4 regions of the Corynebacterium sp. UMB0012 genome follow, and region 1 is predicted to be linked to each of the others. Evidence: predicted binding sites of a transcription regulator. Region 1 holds the regulator's gene; each other region holds the start of a gene.
The links. Region 1 encodes LexA, which represses DNA repair genes until DNA is damaged. Its sites were predicted from a motif close to CGAACANNTGTTCG; they were not measured.
Positions count from the first base shown of each region.

Region 1 (5,505 bases):
CCCTAGTCGCTACCAAGGACGGCGTCGAACTCAAGGTCCATCCCACCAAGGCCGCCGCAGATGCCGCCATGGTCACGACCACTCTTACACTCCTCATGCGTGAGATATCCGTCAACGCCTCCCAGATGGTCAAGGGCCTGCCGTTGCAACAACGCGTAGCCGTCGATTCCTATCCGCACGGCGGCGCCGACGGCCTTGTGAATGACGCCCGCGTCGCCGCCATCCGCGACCTGATGCTCGAAGCCGGCGGGCCCGTCCGCACCCCCGCGGCGTTCCAGAAGCTTAAAGACACCGTTAAACCCCAGGTCCCAGGACGCGTACGCCAGGCCGTGGTAGCTATTGCCCCAGGACTCGCCGAGTACTCCAACCTGCGAGCGGAACTCGCTCATTGGGACGGTCCAGCAATCGATGACATGCGCGCACAATTGGACTTCCTCCTCCCCCGAAATGCCATCACTGTCCACGGCATGTCCCACCTGCGCCATCTCCCGCGATATATCCAAGCTATGCGCATTCGCCTAGAGGATATGAACCTTGACCCGGACCGCGATGCAGACCGCCAAGCCGAGGTAGATAACGCCAAGGCCTACCTATCCAACCGCCTTCGCAACCTCCCGGCCGGCCGCGAAAAGACCCGCGAGGTCAAGGACGTGCGCTGGATGATTGAAGAACTTCGAGTATCTCTTTTCGCCCAGCGCCTTGGCACAGCCCACGCTGTTTCACTCCGCCGTATCCAAAAGGCGGTGGACAAACTGCGCTAAAAGTCCTCGCGATCGCGCCTTCGCATCAGGCGAATCTCGGATTCAAAGTCATCTGCGCTTTCAAAGGATTTATATACAGAGGCGAAGCGCAGATAGGCCACTTCATCAAGGTCCCGCAGTGGTTCTAGGATGGCCAAGCCAATCTCGTTCGCGTTGACCTGCGAGGAGCCATGACTGCGCACGGTCTCCTCCACTTCTTGCGCCAGTTTCTTCAGGGCATCGTCGCTGACATCTCGCCCCTGGCAGGCACGGCGCACACCGCGAATCAATTTATCTCTACTGAAGGGCTCGGCCAGACCGTTTCTCTTCACGACAAGCAGCACGGCCTTTTCAACCGTGGTAAAGCGCCCCTTGCACGAAGCGCACTCGCGCCGGCGACGAATCGACGCTCCAGCATCGACCACACGCGAGTCAATGACGCGGGATTGCTCATTATGACAAAAGGGGCAATACACAGTGGTCCTTTCACTGACGTTGGTACGCCAGTAGTTTACTCATCTTCAATTCCGTGCGGCCACCGGGCTTCACCCCGCTGTATCCCCTAGTGCGCTACTGCAGCCTCAACCTGCTGCACGCCAGAAGCCGGGGGTTGAGGGGCACTATCTCCTTCAGCACCCGCTAGTCCCCCTAGCAATGTGCCCACAAAGACCGCGACACCAAACACTGCGCCCAATGCGTAGTTACCTGTGTTCGACTCACCCACACTGTTTCGGACCCTATTCGATCTGTTCCCAGAGCCTCCGACCGACACACGGTTCGAACGATAGGTCGTGCGATCTTCCACACGTAGAGTTCGAACATACCGAGAGTTTGTAGCACCGCGGGCCGCAGAACCGTAGCCGCGATCCACATCCCACACGGACGCAGAAGGCACCACTACAGGTTCGGCAGCGTTGCGAGTTACCAGGTTATTGCGAGAATTGATCAGCAGAGACATGAGTTTCCTTTCGACGACTGAACACACCGTAGGTGCCCCGAACGACACACACTGGCACCCAGTCGCCACAATGTTCGATTTAGTTGGTACGTTCGATTTATAGCATCGCTTCGAATACTTGTCCACCCCAACGCTCAAATCTCGAACATCTGTACTTTTCGTGCTACAAATGACGTGGGGCCATTTTCAACGCCGCCAGCCAACAAACCACTGATAAAGCCACCCAATCCCCTAGGAGCCAGCAATGGGCCGCAAGCCAAAGAAGACCACCGAGAAGACCGACTACGCTTCCCTGTCTGACCGCCAGCGACGCATTCTCAACGTCATTAGTGACGCCGTTATGTTGCGTGGCTACCCACCAAGCATTCGCGAAATTGGTGACGCAGCAGGCCTGCAGTCCACATCATCGGTTGCCTACCAGCTAAAGCAATTGGAAGAAAAGGGCTTCTTGCGTCGTGACCCAAATAAGCCGCGAGCCGTAGATGTTCGACACCTAAATACCGACGATGGCGCCAAGAAGCCGGGCCGCAAACCGGCTAAGCCTGAACAGCAGGTTCCCGCAGAGGCAGGTGCTGTTTCCTACATTCCTGTGGTTGGCCGAATCGCAGCGGGTGCGCCCATTACCGCGGAAGAAAACGTAGACACTTACTTCCCGATGCCCGATGAGGTAGTCGGTGGCGGCGACCTTTATATGCTGCAAGTGGTCGGCGACTCGATGCAGGATGCCGGCATTCTTGACGGCGACTGGGTAATCATTCGCTCCCAGTCAGTTGCAGAAGAAGGCGAGTTCGTTGCAGCGCTGCTCGATGGTGCTGAAGCTACCGTTAAGGAATTCCACCGCGATTCCTCTGGCGTATGGCTGCTCCCCCACAATGATGCCTACGCTCCCATCAACGGCGATGATGCGGAGATCATGGGCAAGGTTGTATCGGTATTCCGTAAGCTTTAGTCACCTGCCTAACACAGATTCTATAGCCCCGCGAGGTCCTCGATTGGCCCTTGCGGGGTCTATCTATGTGCACGCCTCTTTGACGCGGCCTGCGTCCCAGCCACCCCCATTTTCGCTCTATTTCGGACCCGGACACCTATAGAGACGAAAATCCCACTTTCCCACTTTGGCCGATAACCAGGTATTTCAGGGTGCTAGATATCGGATGCAGCTGTGCAAATTTTTGCTTCAGTCCGTTTATTCCCGATTTTTGAGACAATGGACTAAGCAAAACAACATCGCCGGATTTTTACTTCCGCAGAACGTGGCAATGTTTACCCCCACCCCATGATGCGATGTCTCTAGATTCAAGGAGGAATCATGTACGCAGAAGAGCGGCGTCGCCAAATTGCTTCTCTCACCGCCGTTGAAGGCCGTGTCAACGTCACTGAGCTCTCAGAGCGCTTCGAAGTTACGGCCGAAACCATTCGCCGCGACCTTGCGGTGCTTGACCGTGAGGGCGTTGTTCATCGCGTGCACGGCGGCGCAGTAGCCTCTCAATCTTTCCAGACCGCGGAGCTCACACTGGATACCCGCCAGCGGTCAGCCTCCGGCGCAAAAGCGGCTATCGCCCGCGCGGCCCTAGATTTTCTTCCCCAGGGCGGCGGCAGCATTTTCTTGGACGCAGGCACCACCATTAACGCGTTCGCAGAGCTCATTGGACAGCAATACCCGCAGGCGCAGTTTAATATTGTCTCCAATAGCCTGCCTATTGCGCTGTCTCTAGCAGGCAATGGCGTGCCTGATGTCCAGCTACTTGGCGGTACGGTCCGCGCGATTACCCAAGCCGTCGTTGGCGATACCGCACTGCGCACCCTGGCGCTGATGCGTGCCGACGTCGCCTTCATTGGCACCAATGCCCTCACCCTAGACCATGGCTTGTCGACGGCCGACTCCCAAGAGGCAGCCATCAAATCCGCCTTCGTCACCAATGCCCACAAGGTAGTGGTCATGTGTGACTCCAGCAAGCTGGGCAATGACTACCTTGTAAGTTTCGCCTCTGCCGCCGATATCGACGTCGTCATTACTGACGCTGCTGCCCCCGATTCCTTCGTGGAAGCGTTGCGCGAGCGCGAAATTGAGGTCGTGCTCGCCAGCGAATAATCCCCCGATCCTTCGCCTACTTTAGGCGAAGGACTCCATGCGTTCGACCACTGCGGTACGGGCAGCGTCAGGGCTTTCCGCATCCAATGCCACCTCGGCAAGCTGCTGGCACTGTTCCAAGGTAACTTCTGCCAGCTGTGCACCGACGCCCGCTACCGCCGTCGACGCTGCGGATAGCGAATTTACGCCCAAGCCGGTAAGCACGCAGGCCAACATCGGGTCGGCTGCCGCCTCACCGCACACGCCTACCGCAACGTTATTAGCTTGGCCCACGATGCAAGTGTGCTGAATGAGTCGCAGGACAGCCGGCTGCCACGGGTCGGTCAGGTAGGCCAGCTGTGGAGACAAGCGGTCCGCAGCCATCGTGTACTGAGTCAGGTCATTGGTGCCGATGGACACGAAATCAAGGTGCGGCATGATTTTATCCGCCATAAGCGCTGCGGCCGGAACCTCAATCATGGCGCCAGCAGTCAGGCCGCGCTCGCGGCACAGGCTAGCAAACCACTGGGCCTCGGTAGAGGTGGCAACCATAGGAGCCATCACCCAAGTCGATGCTTTGTCATCGCGAGCCGCAGCCGCCTGCGCAATCGCATCCAGCTGGCGGGTCAGCAAAGCCTCATTATCGCGTGCAATACGCAGGCCACGAACACCCAATGCTGGGTTTTCCTCGGAGCTTAGCGTGGCATAAGAGATAGGCTTATCGGATCCGGCATCCAGCGTACGCACGACAACCTTTGACTCAGGAAAGGCATTAAAAACCTTGCCGTAAATCTTTGCCTGCTCGTCCACGCTCGGTTCTTCACTAGCAGAGAGGAAGGACAGCTCCGTGCGGTAGAGACCAATGCCCTCTGCCTGGGAATCCGAAGCAATGCGGGCGGCGTTGCCATCAGCGACGTTGGCAAGCAGCTGCACGCGGTGGCCATCCTTGGTTTCAGCCGGGCCGCGCCACTGGGCAACGCGTGCTGCACGCTCGCGATATTCGGCCACGGCCTTTGTAGAAGCCTCTTCGTCGGCCCCAAGAGTGACGGCACCCACTGCACCATCGACGAATACCAGCGTGCCGCTTTCAATATCGCTAAGCGCGGCGCCCACAGCAACGATGCATGGAATATCCAGCTGGCGGGCGATAATAGCCGTGTGGCTGGTAGGTCCCCCCAGCTCGGTGACAAGGGCCTTGATGTGCTTGGTATCCAGCGTCGCGGTATCGGCCGGGGCCAAGTCATCCGCGAAGAGCACGGCCTCGCCGTCTACGAGCGGCAGCCCCGGCTCGTCCTCGCCGCGCAGCTCTGCGATTACGCGGTCGCGCACGTCCTTTAAGTCAGTGGTGCGCTCGGCCATCACGCCGCCGGCGGCCTCGAACATGGTGACAAACTTATCGGTGGCGCCGACAGTAGCGAACTCCGCATCCTGGCCGGTGCGGATGTTTTTGCGCACGGCTTTGTGCCAGCCACGGTCCTTGACCATGCCGGCCGTTGCGGTCAGAACTTCCGCAGCCTGGCCTTCTGCGGCAGCAGCTCGCTGCTCCAAACGGCCAGCGACAGTATCTACGGCCGCAAGGAAGCGGTCGTATTCAACATCACTCGCTTGCTCTGGGTCGATGCTTCCCTCGGTAGGCAGGGCGGGGCGAGGGCGGACCCACACGGCTTCGGCGTAGGCGACTCCGGCAACGACACCGGTTCCTTTGATTGTGGACTCAGACGCGTTTTCCATGAGCG
Region 1 is NZ_JASOKQ010000002.1:107,919-113,423, reverse strand. Features, by position in the region: gene hrpA (ATP-dependent RNA helicase HrpA) at 1-761, shown strand, start outside; gene nrdR (transcriptional regulator NrdR) at 758-1,216, opposite strand; gene lexA (transcriptional repressor LexA) at 1,943-2,647, shown strand; gene QP324_RS01600 (DeoR/GlpR family DNA-binding transcription regulator) at 3,008-3,790, shown strand; gene ptsP (phosphoenolpyruvate--protein phosphotransferase) at 3,812-5,500, opposite strand.

Region 2 (5,505 bases), on a different contig from region 1:
GCCTATGTCATGGCCGTGGTGCTCATCGGCCTGTCCATTGGCCTGTCTTTCCTTGCCACTGCCGGCCCGCAGCTGGCTATCGTGATGGCGATTTATATCGCGTTGCAGTTGGGCTATTGCTTTGGCTGGAAGCATATGCCGGTGATCGATATTGCGCTGGTGTCCTCCGGTTTCATGCTGCGCACTATGGCCGGTGGCGTAGCCGCAGGCATCGAGCTGTCCCAGTGGTTCTTGCTGGTGGCGGCCTTCGGTTCGCTGTTTATGGCCTCTGGCAAGCGCTACTCGGAAATCCTGTTGGTAGAACAGACCGGCGCGAAAATCCGCAAGTCCTTGGAGGGGTATACTCCCACCTACCTGCGCTTCGTGTGGACCCTAGCCGCCACCGCTGTGGTCATCTGCTACACCTTGTGGGGCTTCGAACTCGCAAATGACGCCCAGACCGGTGGCGTGTGGTACCAGATTTCCATGGTGCCGTTTACCATCGCCATCCTCCGCTATGCGGCCGATGTGGACCGCGGCCAGGGTGGCGCACCGGACGAGATTGCACTGGAGGACCGCACTTTGCAGGTTCTCGCCTTGGCTTGGCTTGCCTGCATTGCCATGGCGGTTTATATCATGCCGTTGTTCTAGACACAGCGGAATCGATATAGAAATTTTCTGCGGGGCTGATAAACTTTCTCCCCGTGCTTAACACCGACCACAAGAGTATCGCCCGCTGGAGTGCCCCAGCGGCCGTTCTTGTGATCGGTGTTTTATCTTTCTGGGGCGGCTTCGCTCGCCGCTGGATTTCCGATGACGGCCTCATCGTCCTGCGTACCGTGCGCAATCTCGAAGCTGGAAACGGGCCCGTGTTCAATATGGGCGAGCGCGTGGAGGCCAATACTTCCACGCTATGGCAGTACCTCATCTTCCTTGTGCGCTGGGTTTCCCACGCAAACCTGGAAGGCATCGCCATTTACTTGGGTCTTTTCTTGGCGGTAGCGGCAATGGTTGTGGGCACGGGGGCGTCGGCAAGCATGCGCTCTGGAGCGGTCCTTCCGGCCGGCGCACTTGTGTATTTGGCCCTGCCACCGGCCCGCGACTTCTTTACCTCGGGCCTGGAATGGGGCCTGTGCATCTTCTACCTTGCGGTGCTGTGGTGGCTGCTGCTGCGGTGGTCGCGCCCGCGCCGCCACTCCGGGAGCAATAGCGACGCCTATTGGCTCGCCTTCTGGGCCGGACTGTCCTGGCTGGTGCGCCCAGAGCTCGCTCTGTACGGCGGCCTGGTGGGAATCGTGCTGCTCGTATCCCACCGCTGGTGGAAGATTCTTGCCGTCGCAGTGCCGCTGCCGTTGGCCTATGAGATTTTCCGCATGGGTTACTACGGCCTGCTGACCCCGCACACGGCCGTGGCCAAGTCCGCGGCGGGTTCCGAATGGGGCAAGGGCTTTACCTACCTGGCGGATTTTGCCGGACCGTACTGGCTCTTCCTGCCGCTTGTCGTGCTTGCCATTGCGGGTCTGTGGAAGGCGGACCTGCGCCCCACGGCTCTGCGATCCACCGCCACTGCCACGTATCTTTTTGTGGGCGCGGCGCTCATCCATACGCTTTACGTCTTGCGTGTGGGTGGAGACTTTATGCACGGCCGCATGCTGCTGCTGCCACTTTTTGCGTTTCTGCTTCCGATTTTTGTCGTTAGCGTACGCATGTGGATCGTCTCCGTCCTCTGCGCGGTGTGGGCGCTGGTTATCGTTCTGCGCGGCCATCCGGTGGATCGCAGCATCTATGCGGATGAAATTTCCATCGTGGACGAGCGCGATTTCTGGACCTATGCTACCCAGCGCCAGGATCCTCCCATGCGCGCCGAAGAGTTCCTTGGTGCCAAGTTTATGGAGGACTACCAGGAGGGCATCGACGAGCTAGAGGCCGGCGACGCCATGACCTTCCGCTATATCAAGGGCGAAGATAGGTTCTCGTGGACGGCCACGCCTGCAGACCCTTCGCGCACCGATCCGCCGACCGTTTACCTGCTCAATTTGGGCCTGTCTTCCATGAATGCGCCGCTGGATATTCGCGTGTTGGACAATATTGGCCTCAGCAACCCTTTGGCAGCGCGCCAGCCGCGCATCGAGGGCGGACGCATTGGGCACGACAAGAGCTTGGATATGTCGTGGCAGGTGGCAGATTCCGCGGCCGATATTGACGAGATCCCGGCGTGGATTGATAAGTACGAGGCGGCCAAGGCTCGCGCCGCGCTTGCCGACGCCGATTTTCAGAAACTCTTCGCCACATACAGGGAACCCCTAACTTGGGACCGTTTCTGGAAAAATATTAAATTCTCCCTGACCGACGGCCGGACCCTCACTTTTTCTGCTAATCCCTCTGACTACCTGCGTTAATCCCTTTAAATGCAGACTTTAGGGGGAACCTAAGTTACACTATTCTGTGACATTGTTATCGATCCGTGACGTTAACGGTATACAGGTTCCGGACGATAGAACTTAGTGACAATCACCGAGTAGTTTGAAGGAGAAAGATGACTGCATCCATCAAGGGTCGCGTCCTTTCAGTCATCATGGCAGTTGCCGTAGCTTTGGGCCTGGCCGTCGTGGCGGGTTCCCAGCCGGCAGAGGCAGCCAACCGCGACTGGCTGCGCCGTGACGCCACTGGTACGTGTGAGTGGGACAAGGTCGGCTGGTGGGTCCAGCGTTGCGACGTATGGTCCCAGGCTATGGGCCGCACCATTCCGGTGCAGGTTCAGCCGGCAAAGCGTGGCGGCAATGCTGCCCTTTACCTGCTGGATGGCCTGCGTGCCACCGAGCGCACAAACGCATGGGTAAATGACGTTAATGCTGCCAAGACCTACGAGCCGCACAACATCACCCTCGCTATGCCCGTCGGTGGTGCTGCTTCCTTCTATGCTGACTGGCAGGGTCCTGCTACCTACGACCTGGAAAATCCGGTCAACTACAAGTGGGAGACCTTCCTGACCAGCGAGCTCCCTGGCTACTTGGAGCGCAACTTCGGTGTTGCCCGCAACAATAACTCCATTGCTGGCCTGTCCATGGGCGCTGGTGCCGCTCTGACCCTGGCTGCTAAGCACCCGAACCAGTTCCGTCAGGCGCTGTCCTACTCCGGCTTCCTGACTACAACTGTCCCCGGTGCACAGACATTCATGCGTCTAGCCATGTTGGATGCGGGCGGATTCAACATCAACGCTATGTACGGTTCCCTGTTTAACCCGAAGCGTTTCCAGAACGATCCGCTGCTGCTTATTCCGAAGTTGCGCAATACCAACCTGTACATCTCCGCAGCCTCTGGTGTCCCAGGCGCCGGCGATAGCCACTACCTGCCGGAGCACCAAGCGGCAGGTGCCGCACTTGAGGTCGGCTCCAATATCACCACCCGCGTGTGGGAAGGCGCCGCTCGCCTGCAGGGTCTCAATCCAACCGTGAGCTACCCGGCCCAGGGGCTGCACAACTGGGAGCAGTTTGGCTACCAGCTCAACCGTTCTAAGCCCCAGGTGCTTAACGTTATGAACGCCTGGTAATTCTCGCGGCCTGATCCTCCTTCCTGATGGAAGGGGGATTTTCTTTTGCGCAGCATATCGAACAAATATGCGTCTAACTATTGCGGGTGTCTCGGCATTGCGGTATTCTATGGATGTCAGTTCGATTGGGTGTGCGAAATTATTCAGAGGGGGAGATTTCGTGACTACTGCTACCGCACCACCAAAACAGGCGTATTTTTCTACCAATGACATGGAAGACACCGTGTGTGTCATGGCCATGGTGCAAAGAATTCAATCATGGCAACTGTTCCAGGCAGTGTTGCCACAGTTAGAAGACGACGTTGATTGCACGCTGGCCGTGTTGTCTAAGAGGCTCGGTCTTTCGCGATGGCGGGTATCAAGTGCGATCCAAGCCCACTTTCGGATGCGCGAACTGCCGCTTACTACCGCGGTACAAACGGAACACTGGATTTTGGACCTTCCGCGACTCCAAGTCATTGACGTGGAATTGCGCCCCCTCGGCGAGGGCGAAGCGCAGATCCAACTGGTTGATGCGGCCTTGGCAGATTTCCTCACGCCCAAAGACCCAGGACAGCATGTGCCGACGGAACCGGAAATCCGAAATTTCCTGCGCGGATTCATTGATGGGCTGCTGAAGCCAGATTTGTCGGCGCAAATCGAGCGTGCAGTGTCGGTGTCCTATTCGGGTGGACAAGCCACGATCGTGTTGAAGACAGATAAGGCCACTGCGGTGGCGATCTCCAGGCATGTTGATAAAGCGGCAGCACAAGACGGGGTGTCAAAGGCGGAAGCGCTGGAAAATCTGATCTTTAACCGCACTAGTACCAAGGTGGTGATTAACACCTATCGTACCGGCGAGGATCCCTCCCGCGTTTTTATTCCTAGCGCCGGATGGTGCGATCTGGGGGAGGACTTAGCACATGACTCTGCGGTGCGAACTCTAACCGCCAAGGACGTCGAAAAGTATGTTCCCTCAGAAGAAATACGTGCCTGGGTGCAGGGACGGGATGCGACCTGCCGGTGGCCAGGGTGTTCAATGCCAGCGCACTATTGTCAACTGGATCACCGAGTGGAGTACGGCGACAAAGGGCCTACCAGTGTGGGAAATCTGGTGAGCCTGTGCCAGCATCACCATAACGTGAAGACGGATGGTCGGGTGCGATACATCATGGACCCGTTTACCGGAGATATTGTCTGGATGTTTGAGGATGGTACTTACGAAGTGGACCGAGCGGCAGGTCCTCTCGCACCCCGGAATATTCATTGGAAGCTGACGTGGGAGCGATTCCTCAAGCTTAGGAGGGGATCATTGCAAGGCTTGTGAGTTGGGACTATACAGGGGCGCATGTTCGCTATTGAGAATCCAAACACAGGCAAGAGTGAAGACCAGTTTGAACGTATCGATGATTCGCAGCGCGATGACATTCTAGACCGCTCCACCGCGGCCTACGATGCATGGCGGACCACTCGCATCGAGGAGCGTGCTGCGGTTTTGTCCCGCGCGGCTGATCTTTATGAAGAGCGCATTGATGAATTAGCCGATCATATCGGCCGCGAGATGGGCAAGCTGACCCGTTGGGCCAAGGCTGAGGTACAGATTGTTGCCGATATTTACCGCTATTACTCCGAGCACGCGCACGAGCTGCTTGCCGACGAGTACCTGCCGGCACAGAATGCCGACAAGACCGTAGTGCGCAAGGAGCCGATCGGTCCACTGCTGGGCATCATGCCGTGGAACTTCCCGTACTACCAGGTAGCCCGCTTCGCGGCGCCTAATCTGCTGCTGGGTAACACCATTGTGCTCAAGCACGCTTCCATCTGCCCGCTGTCTTCCCAGGCGTGCCAGGACATTCTGGAAGAGGCTGGTCTGCCGAAGGACGCGTACATCAATATCTACGCTTCCGGTTCCCAGATGGATGCCTTTGTAGCGGATAAGCGCATCAAGGGTGTTTCGCTGACCGGTTCGGAGGCTGCAGGCTCTGCCGTGGCCAAGA
Region 2 is NZ_JASOKQ010000008.1:63,192-68,696, reverse strand. Features, by position in the region: gene QP324_RS05655 (decaprenyl-phosphate phosphoribosyltransferase) at 1-630, shown strand, start outside; gene QP324_RS05650 (hypothetical protein) at 684-2,378, shown strand; gene QP324_RS05645 (alpha/beta hydrolase family protein) at 2,516-3,529, shown strand; gene QP324_RS05640 (HNH endonuclease signature motif containing protein) at 3,690-4,835, shown strand; gene QP324_RS05635 (NAD-dependent succinate-semialdehyde dehydrogenase) at 4,857-5,505, shown strand, end outside.
Region 2: QP324_RS05640 (HNH endonuclease signature motif containing protein) is a predicted target of LexA. The motif match lies at 3,588-3,601, and genes of this name have one in related genera.

Region 3 (5,505 bases), on a different contig from region 1:
ACCGTCTTGGCTGAACAGGAATATCCTGTCTGCGCCTTCAAGACCGTCCGTGATGCCGCCGTATTTACCAATAAGCGCCTCATCATCCGCGATGCGCAAGGCCTGACAGGCAAAAAGGTAGAGATGTATTCCCTACCCTATTCCTCCATCAACATGTGGTCCACGGAAAACGCGGGAAAGCTCCTTGACCTCAATGCGGAGCTGCAACTGTGGACTAGAGCCGGCGAATTCAAAATCAACATTGGCCCCAATATCGATGTCCGTGCCCTAGACCAGCTCATTGCCAACTGCGTGCTTAATTAGTTCCGCAGATGGTGCCGGAGCCGATGACGATGTCTCCCAGCTCGTCCGGCGAAGGCAGGTACAGCACCGCCGCTTGGCCGCGGGCGACACCGGATAACGGCTCCTTGAGTTCGAGGCGCATCTCGTCCGCCTCGCGGTCAACGTGGGCGGTACAGGGCACCACGGAGCCGTGTGCACGCACCTGAACCTCGCACTCGAAATCCCCATCCATACCTGGGTGGAGGTACTTCAGGCGATCGGCCTGAATCGAGGTTACGGCCAAGTCCTCGCGGGCGCCGACGGTAACCGTGCCGGTAGCAGCATCAATATCGGTGACGTAGCGGGGGCGACCGTCAGCAGCCGGCGCCTTGATGTCCAGGCCCTTGCGCTGGCCGATGGTGTAGTTCCACGCACCATCGTGCTCCTTGAGCTCCGTGCCCTCTTGATCCACGATCATGCCGGGGCGTAGCCCAATGCGGGCACCCAAAAAGGCCTGCGTATTACCGTCTGGAATAAAGCAGATGTCGTAGGAATCTGGCTTTTTCGCGGTGGAAAAGCCATGCGCCGCTGCCTCTTCGCGGATCTGTGGCTTAGGGGTGTCGCCGATGGGGAAAAAGCAATGCTTCAACTCTTCGGCCGAGATCACGCCGAGCACATAAGACTGATCCTTATTCTCGTCCAAGGACCGGCGCATATAGCCGTCCTCATCGAGGGTGGCGTAGTGCCCCGTCGCAACCGCATCGAAGCCAAGCGCCATGCCCTTTTGCAGCAGCGCCCGGAACTTAATCTTCTCGTTGCAGCGCAAGCAAGGATTGGGCGTCTCGCCGCGGGCGTAGGAATCCACGAAGTCCGTGATGACCTCTTCTTTGAATTCTTCCGAAAAGTCCCACACATAAAATGGAATGCCCAGCTTATCGCAGATGCGACGGGCGTCGGCCGAATCCTCCAACGAGCAGCAACCACGTGCCTTTTCCCTGGTCTGCTGCGCGTCTTTGTGCAGCGCGAGGTGAACGCCAATCACCTCGTGGCCGGCTTCTACTGCACGCGCGGCGGCAACCGATGAGTCCACGCCGCCGGACATGGCAACCAATACTCGCATTGTGCTCCCCATTTCACCTTGACTACAGGCCCGAAAGTCTACTCCCTAGCCCCAACGCGGCTTAAATCGAATCCATTCCCTAAGCTTGGGTGACATGGGCAGAAAGCGAGCTTCCACCGACCCGGGAATCACCGGCACCTACAACATTTCTACCGGCACGGCCGAAGTGGTGCCGGATGAGTTTCGCGACGGTGCCTATATTCTCAACGTTAATGGCGTGCCGAGCAGCCACATTGTGCTCGGTGAGCCGGAGGAACTGGAGTTTGAGTACATGCGCTGGATTGCGGCGGCGGTTGAGCACCTCAATACTCGTCCAGCGAACAAGCTCCGCGTCACCCACCTAGGCGGGGCGGGTTGTTCCCTTCCGCGCTACTTCGCTAGCAGGCTCCCAGGCAGCCGCCACACAGTGGTGGAGCTGGACGCCAAGCTGGGAGAATTGGTGCGTACGCTTTTCGACGTCCCCCGTTCCCCCACCGTCAAAATCCGCGCCGGCGAAGCACGCAAAGAAACCGAGGGGTTCCTGCCGTCCAGCCGCGACATCATCATCCGCGATGTCTTCGCTGGCGACAAGACACCAGCCAACCTCACCACCGTCGAATTCTTTCAGGCAGCAAAACAGTCGCTTGCGGCAGGCGGCCTCTACGTGGCCAACTGCGGTGATCATTCCGATCTACAGCTGGCAAAGAGCGAGCTGGCGGGCCTAGATAAAGTATTTGACCACCTCTCCGTCATCGCGGACCCACCGATGCTCAAGGGCCGGCGCTACGGAAACATCATCCTGGTGGCCTCAGATACAGAAATGCCAGCCGAGGGCTCCATGGAAGCCGCCCAGCTGGCAAAGGCACTCCTTGGCGGGGCCGTGCCCGCCCATTACAAAGACGAGTCCTGGACCCGCGCGTTTTTCACCGGTGCTACTGCAGCACGCGATTAAGCAGCGTAGCTACCTGACCCGCATCGAAATCGGGAACGTCAGCGCCGGCATTCTTGGCGGCATTCTTAGCTTCCGATACCTCCGACTCGGAGACGTTGCCAGATTTCACGTTGTTCACGTGACCGGCATTGTCCAGCAAGATAGCTAGGTCGCTGACAGAGAAGTTGCCCTTGGCCATATCGCCCAGGTCCTCCACTGGGAGAGCGTCCTTGTCCTGCAGGGTCTTTACGAAGCCAGCCAGGCCCTCCGCCGCTTGGGGATCAAGGCCGGACTTTTCGGCGGCGTCGGCAAGCTGCGGAATCGCAATCAACCCCGCCGCCAGTGCCAAAATGGCGCCGATGAGCGGTGTACTATCCGAGCTCAAATCAAGACCATCGCTCACAACCAGCTGCTTTAGCGCGCCGCCGACGTCGACGTAATTGCCGTCGCTGAAGGACTGCAGCTGCTGCTTGGAACCATTAAACAGGTTCATATCGACGTCGGTAGAAATGCCTGCTACCTTGCCAGAGCCAGAACGCTGCCAGAAAGATAACTCGTTCCATCCGCCCACCGCTTCGGGCGCCTGGTCCTGATAGGCCGCGAGCCACAGTGGCATATCCGAGAACTTCTGGGAGTTATTCATCTGCCCCATCCAGAAGTACTTGTAGGTGTAAATCATGGGCGTGCGGCCGGTAAGACGCTTGAGCTCGCTAGTAAATTCTTCAATCCACTGCTCCAGCTGTGCCGCAGACTTTCCTTCCGCCACCTCGATATCAAGTGCAGGAGGCAATGTCTGATCTGGGGCAAGGGCGATCTGCGCGGCAAAATTGGCCGCCTGAGTCTTGGCGTCGCCAGCCGGACGTGCGTAGTGGTATGCACCGGTCTTGAGTCCAGCAGCATTAGCCGCCTGAATATCCTCTACATAGTGGGGGTTTACCCAATCACCGCCCTCGGTAGCCTTCACGAATGCAAAGGACTGACCGTCGGTACGCACCTTTGACCAATCGATAGGTGTACCGCCTGGATGCTGGTGCGCTGCAACGTCAATGCCCTTAGGTGCACCGAAGCTCACCGCCTGGGCGACGGCGGTACCACTTACGGCTAGTGCAGCCACGGTGACCACCGCAGTAATGCTCTTTCGGAGTGCCTTCTTTGATGTCATGCGCGTGAGTCTAGCAACGGAATCACTCTAGTCACATCTTTAACACGCGCCACTAGACATAATTTTCCTTACTTCCGTTTCTCCCTTCTGGGAATACAACCTTTTAGAACACATATTTGCCCATAACCCTTGCGAAGCGGCAGGACACGACTTAAAATGAACACCATGAAGCTACGCACACTTGTTCTACTATTCGGGGGATTTAATCTTGGACGCCTACTACATAGTCAATGACCCCAACGATCCCATAGCAGTTAAAGCCACAGAAATCAGAAAGCAAGATTACCTATTCTGGAGAGAGGTCAAGCCAGATCTAGAAGACGATTTCGATATCTCCTGCCACACACTTTCTACTCGGACGGGCTTAAGCGAGCGGCGCACGCGAGACATAACAATGGCCCTATATCGACTCGCAGAGCTACCACTCACAAAGGCACTCCAGGAAACCTATTACTTCCTGGATTTCTCTCGGCTTATTACTATCGACGCCGTGCTGAGCAAGCTTGGCGACATCCCTACCGAAATACTCGAGCGGATAGACCAAGAGCTCGCGCGCTACCTGACCCCCACAAAGCCCGGCCAGGTACTGCCTTCGAATACGAATTTGCGGAGAAAACTTAATGGCCTCATCGCTGTTGAGTACCCACACCCCAATGAAGATACAGAGCCTGATGCAGGGAACGACTCCTATTTCACCTACCACAGTTTCGGCGGCAAGGCCGGGCTAGCAGCGGAATTCGATGAAGCTACCATGCTAGCCATCGATGAACACGTCAGTAAGGCAGCCGAAGAGCATAATCTCACCAAAGCTGAAGCCCTAGCCAAATTGATTCTGGGCGAAATTGAGTCGCGGGCAAAAGTGGTTCTTCATATGTACCGAGCCCACGACCAGGAGGCTGCTCCCGCATTTATCCGGGGATTCGGATGGGTAAGCCCTGAGACCGCTGACAGTCTGCGTCCCAGCCAGACGCGGGATATGGACCTTGCAAGAAGGATGGAGAGCGAAAGCTACGTTACTCCCCCGCTCATTGGCGCCTACGTGGAAGGCCGCGATGGCGTGTGCCGCTGGCCAGGTTGTAATCGCCCCGCAGAAAACTGCCAAAAGGACCACCGAATTGACCATGCACAGCGAGGAAAAACGGCGGGGAGCAACTTGGCATCACTCTGTCAGCATCACCACAACATCAAGACCGATGGTGGTGCCTTCTACATCATGGATCCGCATACTGGGGACATAGTGTGGCTCTTTGACAATGGCCGCTGGGAATACGATGAGCCCCAAGGACCGCTAGCACCCAAGAACAAGAACTGGGCGCTAACGGTAGGCCAAGCTATCGCCGCCCGGCGGGCAGCGGCGAAGGAAAGGAATAATATCTAGACGGAACGGGCTCGGGAAATGATCTCCGGAAGATGAGCCAAGACGTAGTCAACGTCCTCTTCCGAAGTACGCCTGCCGAGAGTAAAGCGCAAGGAACCGATTCCTTCCGCCTCACTTACGCCCATTGCCTCGAGGACATGAGACATGCGGTTTACCCCTGCGCTGCAAGCACTGCCGGTAGAGGCCTCGATCTGCAAGGAATCCAGCAGCATGATGAGGCTATCGCCATCAGCACCGGGAAATGAGACGTGCAGATGGGAAGGCAAGCACGGCTCGGCAGAGTTGACCACTACGTCGTCGATGGTGGCGAAAATTCCGTCGCGCAGCTTATTGCGGAGAGCAGTAATTCGCTCACCCTGGGCAGTGATTTCGGAGACGGATTCCTCCAACGCCGCAGCTAGACCAGAAGCGCTCGCGACGTCCACGGTGCCAGGGCGAATACCTCGCTCTTGGCCGCCGCCGTAGGTAATCGGCTGGGGAGCAGGACTGCGCTTGGCCAAAAGCAGACCGATGCCGCGGGGGCCGCCGAACTTGTGGGCGCTGGCGGCGAGGCTGGTGATCCCTAGATCGGAAAAGTTGATGGGAATTTTGCCCACGGCCTGGACCGCGTCGACGTGCACGGGCGTGCCTGTCGCATTCGCACGTGTGGCAAGCTCTTCGATCGGCTGAATGGC
Region 3 is NZ_JASOKQ010000001.1:170,888-176,392, reverse strand. Features, by position in the region: gene QP324_RS00840 (PH domain-containing protein) at 1-303, shown strand, start outside; gene mnmA (tRNA 2-thiouridine(34) synthase MnmA) at 296-1,381, opposite strand; gene QP324_RS00830 (spermidine synthase) at 1,476-2,312, shown strand; gene QP324_RS00825 (glycoside hydrolase family 25 protein) at 2,293-3,453, opposite strand; gene QP324_RS00820 (HNH endonuclease signature motif containing protein) at 3,662-4,831, shown strand; gene QP324_RS00815 (cysteine desulfurase family protein) at 4,828-5,505, opposite strand, start outside.
Region 3: QP324_RS00820 (HNH endonuclease signature motif containing protein) is a predicted target of LexA. The motif match lies at 3,559-3,572, and genes of this name have one in related genera.

Region 4 (5,505 bases), on a different contig from region 1:
ATAGGGCCCTGTCCGAGGCAGGTTTCTGATATCGGGGAAGTACACCAGAATCATCCGCCTCGGACAGAGTCCTTACACGCACTCTTGTGCAGGCTTAGAGCAAGCCCGCCAGTACGTCATCGGCATCTGCTGCCGAATAAGCATCTTCAGTTTGCGACTGGTACTCAGCCCACGCGGCTGCGTCCCAAATTTCGAGAAAGTCCACAGAGCCAACCACAACGCACTCCTTAGACAAGTTCGCATATTCCCGATGCCCCGCGGACAACGTAATGCGCCCATGCCCGTCCGGCCGCTGTTCGTCCGCACTTGCTGCCAAGTTACGGATGAAAGCACGTGCTTCTGGGTTGGTTCGAGAAACTGCCGCAGCCTTCCGCGCGCGTGCCGCAAATTCCTCCCGCGGGTACACGGCCAGCGAGTGGTCCTGCCCCTTGGTGACCATGAGGCCACCCGCGAGTTCATCGCGAAACTTTGCCGGAAGCGTAAGACGTCCCTTGTCATCGAGCTTCGGAGTGTAGGTTCCGAGAAACATCCCGGCGTCCACCTTCCTTACTCGAAAACTCCGGATTCTCTTACTTCAGAATCGAGGCCCTTAAGCCCCTCTTTCCTCCGCTGCGCCCCACTCTACCCCACTTTCCCCCACCTAACCCACTTAAAGCGGCGTGTCCCTCAGATAGCTCTCGATTACGTGCAGCTAGATAATGGTTTTTCCAGTGGGAAGAAATCCCGCGAAAGGCCTTGACAGCTCACTACAATCACCCCACTCACCCCACCCGTAACACCAATATAATGCGCCCCACTCCACCCACCGACCCCATATGCTGTGTTATCGAGGACTTTTACCTAAGCCCATGGGGCAACTACCCCACGATTGCCCACCCAGCGCCTCATCCGTGGGGCAAAGTGGGGAATTTTGGCGAGATACAAAAGTGCCCCGGTTGACCCTCACTGGGTCAACCGGGGCGAACTAAATTAAAAAGCGCTAACGCTCCTCAAAGCGGCGACGGAAGTTTTCCTCCAACTTGCCACTGACTCCACCACTGCGGGACGCGGATTTCTTTGCACGAGCGCTGGAATAATGGCCCTGGGCGGAATGCCCAGATCCATCTCCGCGCAGCATCCACACACCTGCGGCAAACATCACCAAAAAGCCCGCGATAGAAAGCACGATAAACCACAGGCTTTGCTGCGCGAGAGCAACACCGCCGACAAGCATGCAAAGGCCAACGACAACGAGCGCTACACCTCGGAGGGTTACCGCACCGCCGGATCCGCCGAACGACGTAGGCTCAGAAACGGAAGCGCCAAACTTAGGATCGTCAGCAAGTAACGATTCCTCAATTTCACGGAGCGTACGCTGCTCCTGCTCAGAAAGGGACACTGTTCCTCCAACTAGGGATTGAGCTTCGGGCGGTAATGGTTCTACCTATACTAACGCCCAGAATAATCAGTATGTTCCCCAAAAGGTAGTGAGCGCCCCCACGGAGTGACTACGCAGCAAAAGCGCCGAAAGTAGTCCCTGTCTCACTTTCATCCAAAAATTGTGCGGCATGCTGCATGAGACCATAAACATATTCCTCGCTCGGCGCTTCATCCAGCCCCGAAGACACGCGCGCACGAGTCCGCGAATATCCCTTAAAGGATTCAGCCCACCGTTTGCCTTCCACACCGACGAGCGCTAACCGATCCCATGCACTGGAGGGAAGGCGGCGGCGCCGAGCCACGACAGATGCAGCTACTCGTGCGCCAGCAGTACGTAAAGCCGATTGGTACGCCACCTCTAAAGCTTGATCGAATCGTCCCTCAGCCGCATAACCGCGCGCAGCGTCTAATAATTCTCGCGCCTGGAAGAGAAAACGTGCCCGCTTGCCACCTTCTCGCCCAAGAGAATGGGTACGCGTTGCCGAAATAATCTGTGCCATTGCCTCTGTCCTTAACTAAATAAATAACGTCGTTGAACTGCCCCTGACCCTAAGCAAGCCGCTAGACATTTCACCCCCGAGCATAGTTCACCTGTTCGATTTAAGCAACGTTAATAGCTGGCCACACGCTTTTTCCAGCCTTCTTGTTCGATTTACTTTTGTGAATTTCGAAGAACATAGCGAGCCCTGCTTTCCCTCCGCCACAGACTTCTGGTGTCATAGGAAGAGTGAGCTTTGAAATTCGCCGCCTAACCCCGCCAGAATTCTCCCTGCTAGCCCCACAGTTGGTTGAGATTTACATCGAGGCAATGCACTACAATCCCGCAATCTTGCATAGCCGCATTTCAAGCTGGCGAAATGACGTGACCCGCCCCGGATTCGGCGCGCAGATTGTCACCCATGAAAATGGCATCGTCGGCGTGGCCTATGGGTTCTTAGGCTCCCCAGATAGCTGGTGGGACGCTGAACTTCGCCGCGGGCTCCGCCTACAAGGCGGGCCCACCGAAGAGCAGTGGGACATTGTGCGCAACTACTTTGAGCTGGCTGAGATCCACGTCTTGCCGCAGTACCAGGGGCACGGCCTAGGCAGAAAGCTTTTGGAAGGATTGCTGTGGAATGCCCCGGCGCGCTATGCGCTGTTGTCCACACCCGAGGTGCCGAACGAGGATAACGGTGCCTTCCGTCTTTATAGAGCCGTCGGCTTCTTCGATGTCCTCCGTGATCATCTCTACCCCGCCGATGCTCGCCCCTTTGCCATATTGGGCGCAAGCCTGCCGCTGTAAACCTCTGTTATTTCTTGCGCAGCCTAGCCGGTATCGTGTGGGGTGTGACTATGCAGAATATTCCTGAGCTTGCGGACATCCCCGGTGCGGTGCGCGAGGAACTCGCCACCTTTCTCGATCAACGCCGAGAGCAGGTGGCCGAAATCGGCGCCCCTGTGACCAAGGCCGTGAGCTTTTTGGAATCCTTCGTGCTTGACGGTGGCAAGCGAGTACGACCTACCTATGCCTGGGCGGGCTACCTCGCCGCAGGTCGAGGAGAAGAAGATCCCGCGGCCATGCTCCGCGCGGCCGCCTCTTTGGAATTTATCCAGGCCTGCGCCCTTATCCACGATGACATTATCGATGCTTCCAATACCCGTCGCGGCAATCCTACGGTGCACCGGGGCGTCGAAAAGCTGCACCGCGAATCGGAGTACCTAGGGGATCCAGAGTTCTTCGGCACCTCCGTGGCAATCTTGGTAGGCGATTTAGCACTGGTGTATGCAGAGGACATGTTCCAAGATTCCGGCCTGAGTGCGGCCGCTTTGCACCGTGCTCGCGGCCCCTGGCGCGGCATGCGCACTGAGGTTATCGGCGGGCAGCTCTTGGATATCTCTTTGGAGGCGGCAGGTTCCGAATCGGTAGAGCTTGCCAATTCGGTCAACCGTTATAAGACGGCCGCTTATACCATTGAACGCCCGCTGCACTTGGGCGCCGCTATCGCCGGTGCAAGCGAGGAACTTATCGCTGCCTTCCGCGGCTATGGGCACGATATTGGCATTGCCTACCAGTTGCGTGACGATCAGCTGGGTGTTTTTGGCGATCCCGCGGTGACCGGCAAACCTGCCGGTGATGACCTGCGCGAAGGCAAGCGAACCGAACTTCTAGCGCTAGCGCTCCAGCGCGCGGATGAGTCTGATCCACAAGCTGCTGCTACCTTGCGCAAGCTCATTGGCCGCACCTCAGATCCCCAGGAGCTATCGCGCTTGGCCCAGATCATCGCTGATTCGGGCGCACCAGAAGAAATTGAGCGCCGCATCGATTCCCTAACACAATCGGGACTGCAACACCTGCACTCCGCACAGGTAGATCCCGCGGTCACCGAAACCCTAGAGCAGTTGGCTATCAAGGCTACTGCTCGCCGCAAGTAGGTTGTGCCGTGGCAAAGACGTACTCTTTTCCCATTCCGCGCGCGCTGCCGCTAGGGCTATCTGCCTCCTGCATTTTACTGCTCGCGTCCTTCTCTGGCGGTGCCACCCGCAACCGTGGAGGACTCCTCGAAGCATTAAATATCGGCTTCTTGTCCTATGGACACGGGCGCAATCTCGGCCTCGCGCTGTACTGGGTGGGTATTTTCCTCTTAGCCGCAGCGTGGGTGCTAGCTGGGCGCACCATCATTCGCCCGCAGCTCAAAAATCCTCTCCCCGAGGGCGGCTTGCGCGACATCCAGCGCATCCTCATCGCCTGGGTAGCTCCCCTTTTATTAGCCGGGCCATTGGCCTCACGCGATGTGTATTCCTACCTCATGCAAGGTGCTATGGTTCGCGATGGCTTCGACCCGTATACCGAAGGTGCCGCCGTTAACCCCGGACCCTTCCTCCTTGAGGTATCTCAAGATTGGCGCAATACCACCACGCCTTATGGTCCCCTTCACCTGTGGATAGGAGAACTGGTCACCAGCCTGGTAGGCGATAACGTCACTGCAGGCGTGGTGATCTATAAGATTCTTTCTCTGCTCGGGTTTGTTACCATCGCCTGGTCAATCCCCCGCATCGCCCGCAAACTCGGCGCGGATCCTGCGGTAGCACTGTGGCTTGGTGTAGCTAATCCAGTCATTATCTTGCACCTTATCGGCGGCATGCATAATGAGTCACTCATGGTGGGGATCGTGTCTATCGGCCTGCTAGCGGCATTGCATAAGCGCTTCCACGCCGCCCTCATCCTCGTGGGCACGGCCGTGGCTATGAAGGCAACTGCGGTTATTGCGGCACCGTTTATCGTATGGATGATGCTCCACCACTACGCTCCCAAGGGCTCCAGTAAGTGGCGACAACTTGCTGTCTTTGTGCTATCTGGCATCGCCGCAGTGGCAGAAATCATCGCCGCAGTGGCCCTCATCACGTGGGTTTCCGGCACGTCGTGGGGCTGGCTATCGCAGGTAAGCGGCAATTCCAAGGTGATTAACCCGCTGGCAGGTCCCACCTTGGCCACCGATATTATCTTCCCAGCGGTACAAATATTTATGCCGGATGCGTCCTATAACGCCATCCTGGCCGTCCTGCGCAGCATCGCCATGGCTTGCATGCTCATTGGGCTGGTGGCGGTGTGGTGGCTTTGCCGCAAGGACAACCGCGACGCCATTATGGGCACCGCGGCCGCGTACCAAGTTGCCTTTGTTTTCAATGCCGTGACTCTGCCGTGGTACTACGCCTCAATCTTCACCCTGATGGGCACCTTCCGGCCGCCGCTCTGGCTTATCAAATTCACGACCGGCGTGGCCCTGTTTATCGGCGTCTCGTTCTCTGGCGATGGCAATCACCAGCTCTACAACTGGTTCTGGGTCATCGGCATGATTGTGGTGGCATGGTTTGCCACCCAGTGGATCTTTGAAGACGTGCCTAAAAAGCGGCAGCCTGCGCGCGCCGAATAACCTCGCGGGCAAGGTGACCGTGCAGGGCATCGATCGGGCGGCCCGGCAGCGAGTCATCCTCGGTAAAGAGATGCTTGAAGATTTCGTCGTCCTTATAGCCGCCGTCTGTCAACACGGTAATTGCCGCAGTTACGTGCTTGGCAATAACGCCCTTGTCGTTGAAGAAGGCTAGCGG
Region 4 is NZ_JASOKQ010000007.1:40,418-45,922, reverse strand. Features, by position in the region: gene mraZ (division/cell wall cluster transcriptional repressor MraZ) at 95-529, opposite strand; gene QP324_RS05045 (DUF3040 domain-containing protein) at 980-1,378, opposite strand; gene QP324_RS05040 (SAV_6107 family HEPN domain-containing protein) at 1,488-1,919, opposite strand; gene QP324_RS05035 (GNAT family N-acetyltransferase) at 2,147-2,701, shown strand; gene QP324_RS05030 (polyprenyl synthetase family protein) at 2,752-3,831, shown strand; gene QP324_RS05025 (alpha-(1->6)-mannopyranosyltransferase A) at 3,840-5,330, shown strand; gene QP324_RS05020 (Rv2175c family DNA-binding protein) at 5,299-5,505, opposite strand, start outside.
Region 4: QP324_RS05040 (SAV_6107 family HEPN domain-containing protein) is a predicted target of LexA. The motif match lies at 2,004-2,017, and genes of this name have one in related genera.